DNA from 4 places in the Streptomyces showdoensis genome. Region 2 is predicted to be linked to each of the others. Evidence: riboswitches for the same ligand, from Rfam matches in the RefSeq annotation. Region 2 holds a riboswitch; each other region holds the start of a gene.
The links. Region 2 has a riboswitch for cyclic di-AMP ahead of ABD981_RS33775 (C40 family peptidase). Riboswitches for the same ligand answer to the same signal wherever they lie in the genome.
Positions count from the first base shown of each region.

Region 1: another riboswitch for cyclic di-AMP. It lies ahead of ABD981_RS08595 (M23 family metallopeptidase); the one in region 2 lies ahead of ABD981_RS33775 (C40 family peptidase).
Region 3: another riboswitch for cyclic di-AMP. It lies ahead of ABD981_RS24190 (LysM peptidoglycan-binding domain-containing protein); the one in region 2 lies ahead of ABD981_RS33775 (C40 family peptidase).
Region 4: another riboswitch for cyclic di-AMP. It lies ahead of ABD981_RS36120 (M23 family metallopeptidase); the one in region 2 lies ahead of ABD981_RS33775 (C40 family peptidase).

Region 1 covers NZ_BAAAXG010000012.1:403,976-407,272, reverse strand. The annotation lists gene ABD981_RS08600 (SGNH/GDSL hydrolase family protein) at 1-132, opposite strand, end outside; gene ABD981_RS08595 (M23 family metallopeptidase) at 294-1,268, opposite strand; cyclic di-AMP (ydaO/yuaA leader) riboswitch at 1,273-1,427, opposite strand; gene ABD981_RS08590 (tyrosine-protein phosphatase) at 1,801-2,598, shown strand; gene ABD981_RS08585 (DUF6126 family protein) at 2,681-2,842, opposite strand; gene ABD981_RS08580 (helix-turn-helix domain-containing protein) at 2,876-3,297, opposite strand, start outside.
Region 2 covers NZ_BAAAXG010000027.1:200,138-203,434, reverse strand. The annotation lists gene ABD981_RS33785 (ATP-dependent Clp protease proteolytic subunit) at 25-651, shown strand; gene ABD981_RS33780 (hypothetical protein) at 659-964, shown strand; cyclic di-AMP (ydaO/yuaA leader) riboswitch at 1,305-1,480, shown strand; gene ABD981_RS33775 (C40 family peptidase) at 1,484-1,960, shown strand; gene ABD981_RS33770 (ATP-binding protein) at 2,148-2,588, opposite strand; gene ABD981_RS33765 (8-amino-7-oxononanoate synthase) at 2,756-3,297, opposite strand, start outside.
Region 3 covers NZ_BAAAXG010000026.1:2,443,848-2,447,144, forward strand. The annotation lists gene ABD981_RS24185 (LysM peptidoglycan-binding domain-containing protein) at 1-766, shown strand, start outside; cyclic di-AMP (ydaO/yuaA leader) riboswitch at 1,024-1,198, shown strand; gene ABD981_RS24190 (LysM peptidoglycan-binding domain-containing protein) at 1,202-1,930, shown strand; gene eno (phosphopyruvate hydratase) at 2,226-3,297, shown strand, end outside.
Region 4 covers NZ_BAAAXG010000028.1:309,571-312,867, forward strand. The annotation lists gene ABD981_RS36120 (M23 family metallopeptidase) at 44-814, opposite strand; cyclic di-AMP (ydaO/yuaA leader) riboswitch at 827-993, opposite strand; gene ABD981_RS36125 (M16 family metallopeptidase) at 1,197-2,564, opposite strand; gene ABD981_RS36130 (M16 family metallopeptidase) at 2,591-3,297, opposite strand, start outside.

The DNA of each region.
Region 1 (3,297 bases), on a different contig from region 2:
CGCGAACCTGTCCGCCCATCCGACGTACGTCCCGTCGGGCCCGGGGTCACCGACGCCCTCCGTGAAGCTGTCACCGATCGCCGCGTACGACCCGAATGCGTGCTTGTCTGATGTTCTCGAATCGTCTGCCACGAGACCACATCCTTCCTTTACGGATGTGACCTACGCGACCGTAAGGAGGGGTTGACGGCGGGTGACATATGCCACCCATAAAGATTCCCCCAAGTCGGAATACCCCGGAGGCCCGGCACGCGGGTGCCGGGCCTCCGGGGTGAACCCACGGGTCTCCGGGGTCAGATGCTGACGCCGTGCCCGCGCAGGGCGGCCAGCGGGTCGATGTCGGAGCCGTACTCCGGCCCGGTGCGGATCTCGAAGTGCAGGTGCGGGCCGGTGACGTTGCCGGTCGCGCCGGAGAGGCCGATCTGCTGGCCGCCGGTGACGGTCTGACCGGCGGAGACGGAGATCGAGGACAGGTGGGCGTACTGCGAGAAGGTGCCGTCGGCGTGCTGGATGACGACCTGGTTGCCGTACGCGCCGCCGTCGCCGGCGGAGTAGACGGTGCCCGGGCCGACCGCGCGGACGGTGGTGCCGGTGGAGGCGATGAAGTCGACGCCGGTGTGGTAGCCGGAGGACCACATCGAGCCGGAGGCGCGGTACGGGGTGGAGACACCGCCGCCGGCTATCGGGGCGACCCAGCCGGAGGAGGAGGTCTCGCCCGCCGAGGAGGAGGACGACGAAGAGGAGGAGGAGGAAGCGGCCGCGGAGGAGGAGGCCGAGGTGGCGGGGGCCGCGGAGCGCTCGCCGCCGCGGGAGGCACGCGTGTCGTCACCGCTGCTCTGGGCGGGGGCGGCGGCCTTCGGCGGGTGGGCCTTGCCGGTGTGCTTGCCGGTGCTCTTGGCGCCGAAGGTGAGCTTCATGCCGGGGAGGATCAGTGAGGGGTCCTCGCCGACGACCTGGCGGTTGTCGCGGTAGAGCTTCTGCCAGCCGCCGGCGAGGTGGTGCTCGTCGGCGATCTTCGACAGGTAGTCGCCACGGACGACGGTGTACGCCTTCGGGGCGGCGGCGGGAGCGGCGGCCGGGGCCTGGGCGGGGGCCGCGGCGGCGACGGCCTGCGGGGCCTTCGCGATCGGGGCGGCCTGCTCGGCGGCGTGCGCGCCGGTCGCGCCGATCAGCGGCAGGGCGACGATGGCGCCACCGGTGCCGGCGGCGACGAAGCCGCGGGTGATCGGATTGGCCTTGGGACGACGGTGCTTACCCTTCGCGGGCATGACGAATTCCTCTCCGTCGCCTGCGAGGTGAGCTGTCGGGTTCGGACTGGAGATGTCCGGCCGCGCGGTCGCGCGACTTCACCCCGAGCCGTCCTTCTTCGAGGGATCGGCGTACTACCTGGGTCCCCCGCTCCTGCCTTGTCCGGGTGGTGTGCGGATTCCGGTCGGCGGCAGGATTAGGCGGTCCGTCCGGATTGAGCGCGACGCTAGACGAGGCGGGCGGGAACGAACAAGCCACTGTTTTCGCGACGGCGGCACGGGCGCGATTTCCGGCCGGAATTGCGGTCACCCTCCGTGGATGACGGTCCCTCGATTTCCCTTTCCGGAAGGGAATTTGGGAAAGACGATCAGCCACGGTCCGTCACGTTTATGACGCTGCTCACGCGCCGAATCCCATCTCCCCCGGTATCAGGGCGCGTTACCCCTAAGGGCGTAATTCGGACAGATTGCTCATTCCTGCCAGAGGGGATGCGTTCGGGGCCCCTCACCTGGATGATTGCCCCAGGAACCGATCTCGAGACCAGGAGCATCCGTGACGCAAGCGACGACCGAGCCCGAGCTGACCGGCGTACGCAACTTCCGCGACCTCGGCGGGCTGCCGACGGTGGACGGCCGGAGCGTGCGCGCCGGACGCCTCTTCCGCAGCGGTCACCTGGCGCACGCCACGCCGGAGGACGCGACGTTTCTGGCCACCCTCGACCTGCACACCGTCTTCGACTTCCGCAACGAGGCCGACGTGCGCATCGAGGGGGCGGACGTCGAACTGCCCGGCGTGACGAACGTGAACATACCGCTGAACGATCCGGCCGACGGCAAGGAGTTCTGGAAGCTGGTGCGCACCGGCGACCTGGCCCAGCTGCACGAGATCCTGGGCGACGGCAAGGCCGCGGCCCGGATGTCCGAGTCGTACCAGAAGATGATCGTGGAGCGGACGGCCGAGCACAGCCGCATCCTGCACGCCATGGCCGAGGACAGCCTCCCGGCGCTGATGCACTGCGCCGCCGGCAAGGACCGCGCCGGCCTGTCCATCGCGATCACGCTGCTCGCCCTCGGCGTCGAGCGCGAGGCGATCGAGGCGGACTACGTGAAGTCGAACGAGCCGCACCGGCGCTACAAGGTGACGCGCGGCTCCGACGCCGCGGACGCCATGTCGCCCGAGGTGATGGAGCTGCTCAGCCCGCTGTTCGACGCGCGGGTGGAGTACCTGCGGGCCGCCTTCGACACCATCGAGGGGACCTGGGGCTCGGTGGACGCCTACCTGTCCGAGGGCCTGCGGCTCGCCCCGGAGACCCGGGACCAGCTGCGCGCGCGGCTGCTCGACGAGGCGTAGGACGCGGCGGGGGCGGGAGGCTCGCCCGAGCCTCCCGCCCCCGTCACCGCCACCCGCGGCTCCGTGCCCGCCGGGCCGGCCCCTACCGGTTGCCGCCCATCTCGAAGAGCAGGTAGAGGAAGCCTGCGAAGAGGTGGCCGGCGATCAGGTAGGCGAACAGACGGAGCACCAGACCCTTGGGGAACTTGCCGCCGCCGCGCTCTTCGCCGGTGTCCGGTACGGAATTCGCGGGAATCTCAGACATGTCGGTCCTTTCCACGTAAAGAGACTCGAAGGGTCAGCGCCGGTGCGGGGTCCCGTCGCCGAGGCACAGCTCGGCGACGGGACTCTGCATCAGGGTGTGGACGAAGAGCAGCTCGGCCCCGGAGCGGGTGGCGGCGCCGATCCGGTGCGGGGTGAGCGAGTCGAAGTGCGCGCTGTCCCCGGGATCGAGGACGTGCACCGCGTCGCCGAGGGCGAGCCGGACCCGGCCCTCCAGGACGTGGATCCACTCCTCGCCGGGGTGGACCCGCACGATGTCGGCGCGGGTGGCGTAGGGGACGTGCACGCGCAGGCACTGCAGGGCGCGCCCGGCGCCGCCGGCCTGGCGGTAGATCCAGCCGTCCGCCTCGACCGGCTCGGAGCGTCCGGCCCGGACGACCGGGTCGCGCTCGGGCGGGATCTCGCCCAGGAGCTCGGAGACCGTCGTACCGTAGATAC
Region 2 (3,297 bases):
TTTTTACAGACAGAGGAGTACGCCATGCACGAGGCCCGCTACGTCCTTCCCGAGTTCACCGAGCGCACCGGCTACGGCAGCCGCACCCTCGACCCCTACTCGAAGCTGCTGGAAGGACGCATCGTCTTCCTCGGCACGCCGATCGACGAGACCTCGGCCAACGACGCCATCGCCCAGTTCCTGTACCTGGACCACGCGTCCCCCGGGCAGCCGCTCTCCCTCTACATCAACTCCCCCGGCGGTTCGATCAGCGCCATGACCTCGGTCTACGACACGATGCGGACACTCTCCTGCGAGGTGGAGACCACCTGCCTCGGCCAGGCCGTCGGGCCCGCCGCCGTCCTGCTCGCGGCCGGCTCGCCGGGGCGGCGGCTGGCGCTCCCGGGGGCCCGGATCGTCCTCCAGGAGCCCACCATGGACGAACCGTTGCAGGGGCAGCCGAGCGATCTGGACATCCACGCCCGGGAATTGCTGCGCCAGCGCGAGCTGGTCGTCGGCCTGCTCGCCGAGCACACCGGACAGAGCCGCGAGCGGACCGGCGCCGATCTGGACCGGACCACCGTCCTGGACGCGCCGGCCGCGCTGGCGTACGGCCTGGTGGACCACGTGGTTCAGACCCGCGCCCACTCGACCGGCGCCGGGGAGGGGTGATCCCGCGATGGTCCCGGAGCTGCCGCCGCTCCCCGCACTGACCCGCGCCGAGGGCGAGTTCGTCGACACGTACCTCGAAGTCGTGGACCTCCTGGGGCGGATCAATCCATCCAGATCCACGCATACCTATGGGGCCCTGCGCGCCGCTCAAGCGCTGGTGGGGCGGGCGACGGCGCTGCGCGACGCCCTGACGCTCATGCATATGCGGGGCGAGAGCGAGGTCCACGCCGACACATTGGCGCGCGCGTTACGGGTGTTGGACGGAGAGCGACGGGCCGGCCGGGTCACCGTCCCCGAAGAGCCCGCGAGTTGACACTCCGGCGTGTCGTGTCGAGGTCCACCCGGGGCACGGAAAGCGCAGAATCACTCCCTCGTTCGGCGTAGTCGACGTATCGACATAGAACCCGGACGAGTTGCGCAACAGGAGTACGCATCTGGCGGAATCGGGCGTTCCGTCGCAGGTGCGGGGCTCATCGGCCAAACCTCCGAAGATCGAGAAACGAGACTGTCCACCCGTATGGATCAGTCGTGAGGAGCCTCACATATCGCCGTTTCAGCTCGGATTTCGCCCTGTCCGTGGGTCAAGATCCTCGTCGACGACAAGCCCCCGCCACCCACGGCGGGGCGGTCCGGGCGGACGCCGAGTCCTGCCGCCGTCCCGGACGTCTGGTCGACAGGAGTGGATCGGCAGGAGTGGAGGACCCGAGCAGTACGGGACGTTCGCGAGCAGTACGGGACGTTCCTCGGGGTGAAGCCGCAGCCGCGGCCGGGCATCTTCGCCTGCCCGAACCCGACAGGTCATCCTTCACAGGCGGCTGACGAAGGGTTGCGCATGACTGCGCAGATTCATGTCCCGTCCCTGCTGTCCCGGGCCGGAGCCGTCTCGGCTCTCACCCTCGCCGCCGTCGGCGGCACGCTGCTCGCCCCAGGAGCGGCGCCGGAGGCCCAGGCCGCGACGTCCTACGCCAACACGGCCTTGAACGTCGCCGCCTCGAAGAAGGGATCGCCCTACAGGTACGGAGCCACGGGACCGAGCCGGTTCGACTGCTCGGGACTCACGCTCTACTCGTACAAGAAGGCGGGCAAGACGCTGCCCCGCACCGCGCAGCAGCAGTACAACAAGACCCGGCACATCTCGGCGGCCGGCCGACAGAAGGGGGACCTGGTCTTCTTCCATTCCGGCGGAAGGGTGTACCACGTCGGAATCTACGCGGGTAACAACAAGATCTGGCACTCGCCGAAGACCGGCTCATGGGTGAAGCTCGACAAGATCTGGAGCTCGAAGATCTCCTACGGCCGCGTCCGCTGACGAGCGGACCCCGCCGCACGGGCTCGTCGGCCTGATCAGCCGATGCGCTGATGCGCCGATGTACGAAGTGTGAAGTACCGACGTGATGCACGACGGTGCGGGAGGAGCGTCCGGTGGCGCCGCCGGCCCCTCCTCCCGCCCGGGCGCGACCCCCGCGACCGCACGGACCGCCGCTGGGCCGAGAAGCCTAGGCGGCGTGCGCCGCCGGCCAGGGCAGTCGGATCCAGACCGTCTTGCCGCCCTCCTCCGTGGGCGTCACGGAGAGCCGCCCGCCCGCCTCGGCGGCCAGATAGCGGATGATCACCATGCCGCGCCCGTTGTCCTGCTGCACGGCGGCGGGCAGCCGCCGCGGCCAGCGCGGGTGGCTGTCAGTCACCCCGATGCGCAACTGCTCGTCGCGCTCCAGGCGCACGTCGACCGTGAAGGTCGGCGACTGGCCGAAGGTGTGCTGGACGGCGTTGGTCGCCAGTTCGGAGACGATCAGCCGCACCGTGTCCGCGATGTCGTCGCCCTCGTCGATGTCGTCGAGCCCCCAGGACCCGAGGACCTCGGCGACGTACCGCCGGGCGGCCGCTACCGAGGCCGGATCGCTCGGCAGCGTGACGGTTGCTTCCTGGTGATCTGCCATGGCGACGCCGTCCCTTTCCCACCGGGCCGAGCCCCGGTTTGCGCTGCGCGCCAGACTGCCACCGATCGTGCCGCCCTGGGTGGCGATCCACCAAGATATGCGGATATCTGTCGCCCGAAGCAGTGAACGGTGCGACGGGCGACCGGACAACCGCGCGTGACCCGCGGTCAGCCCGCGTCGGGCTCCCTCTCCGCCGCCCCGTCCGGAGCCGTCCGGACGATGGTCTCCACGGCCCGCTCGATCTGCGCGTCCGTGAGGTCCGCCCGGGCGGTCAGCCGGAGGCGGGAGATGCCGTCCGGGACCGACGGCGGCCGGAAGCAGCCGACGCCCAGACCCCGTTCACGGCAGTCCGCCGCCCAGCGCAGCGCCTCCTGCGGGCCCGGGGCGCGGACCGAGACCACGGCCGCGTCGGGGCGGGCGGCGGTCAGCCCGGCCTCGGTGAGCAGCCGGTGCAGGCGGGCCGCCACGGCACGGGCCCGGGCCGCCAGGCCCGGTTCGGCCGCGATCAGACGCAGGCTCGCCAGCGCGCCGCCCACGGCGGCCGGGGCGAGTCCGGTGTCGAAGATGAAGGTGCGGGCCGCGTTGACCAGGTGCTCGATCACCCGGGCCGGTCCGAGGACCGCGCCGCCCTGGCTGCCCAGCGACTTGGAGAGGGTGAGGGTGGCGACGACGTCCGGGGCGCCGGCGAGTCCCGCCTCGTGGAGCGCGC
Region 3 (3,297 bases), on a different contig from region 2:
CCTCGCCAGCCGGGCTCAGCAGATCGCGATCGCGGACCGGGCGCTCGCCGCGGGTGACACCCAGTGGGCCACCTGCGCGCCGATCGCCGGCCTGACGAACGACGGCAGGAAGCCCGCCGTCGTCCCCGGGCCCGCGGTGAAGCCCAAGGCGTCCACCGGTCCGGTCGCCGAGTCCAACCGGACCGACGGACTGCCGGCCGGCTCCGGGGCGAGCACCACGACCCCGGCCACCCCCGTGACCCCGGCCTCCCCCTCGGCCGGCGTCACCACCCCGCCCGCGACCCCGGCCACGCCGGACGGCTCCGCGACGCCCGGCACGCCGACCGCGCCCGGTACGCCCGACACGACGGGCACGCCCGGCACGCCGGGTACTCCCGGCACTCCCGGCACGACGGATCCGGCCGCCCCGGGCACGGGCAAGCACCGTGGTGACGCGGCGCCGGAGGAACCGGGCATCCCGGACAGCACGCCCGATTCCGGGCGTCACGCGGCCCCGACTGACGGGTCGACGGATGGCGCTGCCGGTGGCGGCGCGTCGGCCGAAGGTGCGGTCACGGGGGAGAAGTCGGACAAGACGGGCAAGGCTGACGAATACACCGTCAAGCCGGGTGACAGTCTGTCGGACATTGCGCAGGAGAACGCGCTGCCCGGCGGCTGGACCGCCCTCTATGACGCCAACAAGCAGACGGTCGGCGCCGACCCGGACCTCATCATCCCTGGTCAGAGCCTTGACCTGAACGGTGAACCCGTCCCTGCGGGAGAGTAGTTCGGGGCTGAATGTCCGTTATGAGTAAGTGAGACATGGGTCTCTCTTGCCGAACTGGCGTGTCACGTCCGCAAAGTTTGCTCGGGTCGCCCCTCACCTGCATAAACACCCCTCTGAGGGGAGCAAGTAGGGGCGATTTTTCCGGGTTGATGGTCTTTGAACTTCCGCCGGGTCTATGTCTACGGTCAGGACCGCTCGCCACCGCGGGCCCCGTCGACCGGTACGCCGAATCCTGCCGCCGACCTACGGGAACAGTCGTCGCGCAAGCGCCGAAGGCAGGAGCGGGGGACCCAAGGTAAGTGCCGGCCCCGGCCGTTGAGACAGACGGCCGACGATCGGCTTGGGGTGAAGCCGCGTGCAAGGACACGCGGCCGGACAACTCATCAGGTCCGAACCCGACAGCTCACCTCGTAGGCGTCGGTGAGGAGAATTCCCATGCTGTTTTCCGGCAACAAGGGCAAACACCGTCGTCCCTCCAAGGCGACCCGCGTCGTCACCCTCGTCGGCGTCACCGGTGTCGCCGTCGCGGCCCCGCTGATGACCGCGGGCACGGCCTCGGCCGCCACCGCCTCCGAGTGGGACGCCGTCGCCGCGTGCGAGTCCGGCGGCAACTGGTCCATCAACACCGGCAACGGCTACTACGGCGGCCTGCAGTTCTCCGCCTCCACCTGGGCCGCGTACGGCGGCACCGCCTACGCCCCGACCGCCAACCTGGCGTCGAAGTCCCAGCAGATCGCCATCGCAGAGAAGGTCCTGGCCGGCCAGGGCAAGGGCGCGTGGCCGAGCTGTGGCGTGGGTCTCTCCGGCGCCGCCTACAACGGCGGCTCCTCCTCGGCGAGCTCCTCCTCCTCTTCCTCGTCCTCTTCTTCCTCGTCCTCGTCGTCGAAGCGCTCCACCGAGCAGCCGACGACCCGCAGCGAGCAGCGCCAGGCGCCGAAGACCACGTCGAAGAAGACGGTCTCCAAGAAGACGGTCACCACCCCGACCGGCAAGAAGGTCAAGAAGGGCGACGGCGAGTACAAGGTCGTCGCCGGCGACACCCTCAGCAAGATCGCCCAGGCGCACGGCGTCAAGGGCGGCTGGGCCAAGCTCTTCGAGCTCAACAAGGACGTCGTCGAGAACGCCGACCTGATCTACCCGGGCCAGCAGCTCCACCTCAAGTGAGCCTGACGACCCACCCGCGGTGACCACCCCGGTCCGGAGTGCCCTTCCCCCGTGCGCTCCGGACCGGGGTTTCCCCGTTCCGGGCCCTTCCCGGAGCCTTCGCGGGGCCCTCCCGGGTCCTTACCGATCAGTAGTAATGGGTCTTTCGTCCTCAGATGCGTGCCCTTGGGTCCTTTTTCGTCCCAGGGGGCGGGCGTCCGGCTGGCCGGAGCCCCGGAGCCGGTTAGGCTCTTGTCGCAAGGCGAAACGAGACCTTGCCGCATGCGTCACAACCAGCGTCACATCCCAGAAGGAGATGCTCGTGCCGTCCATCGACGTCGTCGTAGCCCGGGAAATCCTGGACTCCCGAGGCAACCCCACGGTCGAGGTCGAGGTCGGCCTCGACGACGGCAGCACGGGTCGTGCTGCCGTGCCGTCCGGTGCCTCCACCGGTGCGTTCGAGGCCCTTGAGCTCCGCGACGGTGACCCCAACCGTTACCAGGGCAAGGGTGTCGAGAAGGCCGTCCTCGCGGTCATCGAGCAGATCGGCCCGGAGCTCGTCGGCTACGACGCCACCGAGCAGCGTCTGATCGACCAGGCGATGTTCGACCTGGACGCCACCCCGGACAAGTCCTCGCTCGGCGCCAACGCCATCCTCGGCGTCTCCCTCGCCGTCGCGCACGCCGCCTCCGAGGCGTCCGACCTGCCGCTCTTCCGCTACCTCGGCGGCCCGAACGCGCACCTGCTGCCCGTTCCGATGATGAACATCCTGAACGGCGGCTCGCACGCCGACTCCAACGTGGACATCCAGGAGTTCATGATCGCGCCGATCGGCGCGGAGTCCTTCTCCGAGGCCCTGCGCTGGGGCACCGAGGTCTACCACACCCTCAAGTCCGTCCTGAAGACCAAGGGCCTCTCCACCGGTCTCGGCGACGAGGGCGGCTTCGCCCCGAACCTGGACTCCAACCGCGCCGCGCTCGACCTCATCGTCGAGGCCATCAAGCAGGCCGGCTACGTCCCGGGCAAGGACATCGCGCTCGCGCTCGACTGCGCCGCCTCCGAGTTCTACAAGGACGGCAAGTACGAGTTCGAGGGCAAGGCCCGCTCGGCCGCCGAGATGACCGAGTACTACGAGGAGCTCGTCGCCGCGTACCCGCTGGTCTCCATCGAGGACCCGCTGTTCGAGGACGACTGGGCCGGCTGGAAGGTCATCACCGACAAGCTCGGCTCCAAGGTGCAGCTGGTCGGCGACGACCTGTTCGTCACCAACCCCGAGCGCCTCGCCCGCGGCATCGAGGAGGGCTCCGCCAACGCCCTGCTGGTCAAGGTCAACCAGATCGGTTCGCTGACCGAGACCCTGGACGCCGTCGAGCTGGCCCAGCGCAGCG
Region 4 (3,297 bases), on a different contig from region 2:
CCCCGGCTCGTTCGAGCCGGGGCTTCTTCACAGAATTCACACGTCAGACGTGGACTCCGCGGGCGCGGAGGTAGGAGATCGGGTTGATGTCCGATCCGTACTCGGCGCTCGTGCGGGCCTCGAAGTGGAGGTGCGGGCCGGTCGAGTTGCCGGAGGAGCCGGAGACGCCGATCTGATCGCCCGGGGTGACCTTCTGGCCGACGTGGACACCGATCGAGGAGAGGTGGCCGTACTGGGTGTACGTGCCGTCGTTCATCCGGATGACGATGTTGTTGCCGTACGCGCCGCCCCAGCCGGCCTCGATGACGGTGCCGGAGCCGACGGAGACGACCGTGCTGCCGTAGGAGGCGTGGAAGTCGATGCCGGAGTGGCTGCCGGAGGACCAGAGCGAGCCACCGGTCTTGTAGCCGGTGCTCACGTAGGAGCCGGCGACGGGGAGCTGGAAGGAGTTCAGGCGCTTGCGCTCGGCCTCGCGGGCGGCGCGCTCCTGGGCGGCACGGATCTCCTTGGCGCGGGCCTCGGCCTTGCGCTTCGCCTCGGCGGCGGCCTTGACCCGGGCGGCGGCCTCGACGGCCTCCTTCTCCTGGGCGTCGGCCTGGGCGTCGACGCGGTCGGAGAGCGACTCGGCCGTGATCACCTGGGTGAGGCCGGTGTCCTCCGGGGAAGCGGGCTCCGTGTCGGCGGCGAGCGCCGGGGAGGCCAGGGTGCCGATGACGCCGGTCGTCGCGAGGGTCGCCACACCGGCGATGCCCACGGAGCGGCGCGCCATGCGGCTCGGACCACGATGCTTCCCGGTGGCACGGGTGAACGCCATGTAGTGGCTGATCCTTTCCTTCCCTCTCGCCTACCGGGTTAGCTGACGGGTTCGGAGCAGGAAGGTCTCCTACGGGCCCCTCCGCTCGCCGAGCGAAGGCGTCCGATTCACCCCAGGGACTGCGATGGGTCCCCGGCTCCCCAGGCTCGCGCCTTACGGGGACTCGGCGATGACTGTCCGTTGCCGCGGATGCGGCGTCGTACAACGGCCGGACAGACGGATCGAAGCTAGGCCGATCTTCTGTCAATCGCCAAACAGACACGCGCTTTTGTAAGACATGCCACAGGGCAGAAGATCACACTCACTGCCAATACGGACAAAAAGGAATGACCCCGACGAACCAGGTCGTCGGGGTCCCCGTACCCGCGTGACAGCGGCTCAATCAGCCGGTCACGACGGTCACTTCGCCGATGCCGAGGGCCCGCACCGGCTCCTCGATCTGCGCCGCGTCACCGACGAGCACGGTGACGAGCCGGTCCACCGGGAAGGCGTTGACCACGGCCGCGGTCGCCTCCACCGTGCCGGTCTCGGCGAGCCGCGCGTACAACTGCGCCTGGTAGTCGTCCGCGAGGTGCTGCTCGACCTGGTCGGCGAGCGTGCCCGCGACGGAGGCGGCCGTCTCGTACTTGAGCGGCGCGACCCCCACCAGGTTCTGCACGGCCACGTCGCGCTCGGCGTCCGTCAGGCCGTCGGCGGCGAGGGTGCGCAGCACCTTCCACAGGTCGTCAAGTGCCGGACCCGTGTTGGGGGTGTCGACCGAGCCGCTGATGGCGAGCAGCGACGCCCCGTTGCCCTCGCCGTCGGAGCGCAGCACCTGGCCGAAGGCGCGCACGCCGTACGTGTAGCCCTTCTCCTCGCGCAGGACGCGGTCCAGGCGGGAGGTGAGGGTGCCGCCGAGGCAGTACGTGCCGAGCACCTGGGCCGCCCAGACGCGGTCGTGGCGGTCGGCGCCGACACGGCCGATGAGCAGCTGGGTCTGGACGGCTCCGGGGCGGTCCACGATGACGACGCGGCCGGTGTCGTCGGCCGTGACGGGCGGCATGGGCCGCAGGGCGGCCGGGGTGCCCGTCCAGGCGCCGAGCGTCTCGGCGAGCACCTTGTCGAGGTCGACGTCGGTGAGGTCGCCGACGACCACGGCGGTGGCCGTGGCGGGCCGGACGTGCGCGTCGAAGAAGGCGCGGACGGCGGCGGCGTCGATCGCGGCGACGGTCTCCTCCGTGCCCTGGCGCGGCCGGGAGACGCGCGCGTCGGCCGGGAACAGCTCCTTGGAGAGCTGCTTGGCCGCGCGACGGGCCGGATTGGCCGTCTCGTGCGGGATCTCGTCGAGCCGGTTGTTCACCAGCCGCTCGATCTCGGACTCCTCGAACGCCGGGGCGATCAGCGCCTCGGAGAGCAGGCCGAGCGCCTTGGGCAGCCGGGAGACCGGGACCTCCAGGGAGACCCGCACGCCCGGGTGGTCGGCGGCCGCGTCGAGGGTGGCGCCGCAGCGCTCCAGCTCCGCGGCGAACTCCTCGGCGGTGTGCTGGTCGGTGCCCTCGGACAGGGCGCGGGCCATGATCGTGGCCACGCCGTCCAGGCCCTCCGGCTCGGCGTCCAGCGGGGCGTCGAGGGAGATCTCGACGGCCACCACCTGCTGGCCGGGGCGGTGGCAGCGCAGCACCGTCAGCCCGTTGTCCAGCGCGCCGCGCTCCGGGGCCGGGAAGGCCCAGGGCTTGGCCTCGCCCGGCTGGGGCTGCGGGTGGAAGGTCATGCTCGTCAAAGACGCGGCAGCGTCGGTCACTGGTCCGCTCCCTCTTCCTCGTCGCTCTCGCTGTCGCCGTCGGCGCCCACCGGTTCGTAGACCAGCACCGCGCGGTTGTCCGGGCGCAGCTTGGCCTTGGCGACCTCCTGCACCTCCTCGGCGCTGATGTCGAGGACCCGGTGCACGGCGGTCAGGGCCAGCTGGGGGTCGCCGAACAGCACCGCGTACCGGCACAGTTCGTCGGCGCGGCCGGCGACCGTGCCGAGCCGGTCCAGCCACTCGCGCTCCAACTGTGCCTGCGCGCGCTCCATCTCCTCGGGCGTCGGGCCCTCGGCGGCGAAACGGGCCAGCTCGTCGTCGACGGCCGACTCGATCCGCGGCACCTCGACACCGCCGGAGGTCTTCACGTCCAGCCAGCCCAGGGAGGGCGCGCCGGCCAGCCGCAGCAGCCCGAAGCCCGCGGCGACGGCCGTGCGGTCGCGGCGGACCAGACGGTTGTGGAGACGGGAGGACTCGCCGCCGCCGAGGATCGTCAGGGCCAGGTCGGCCGCGTCACACGCGCGGGTGCCGTCGTGCGGCAGCCGGTAGGCGGCCATCAGCGCGCGGGCCGGGACCTCCTCCTCGATGACCTCGCGCAGCTGCCCGCCGATGACCTCGGGCAGGTCGCCGGAGCGCGGCTCGGGCTTCCCGTCGTGGCCCGGGATCGAGCCGAAGTACTTCTCGACCCAGGCGAGCGTCTGCT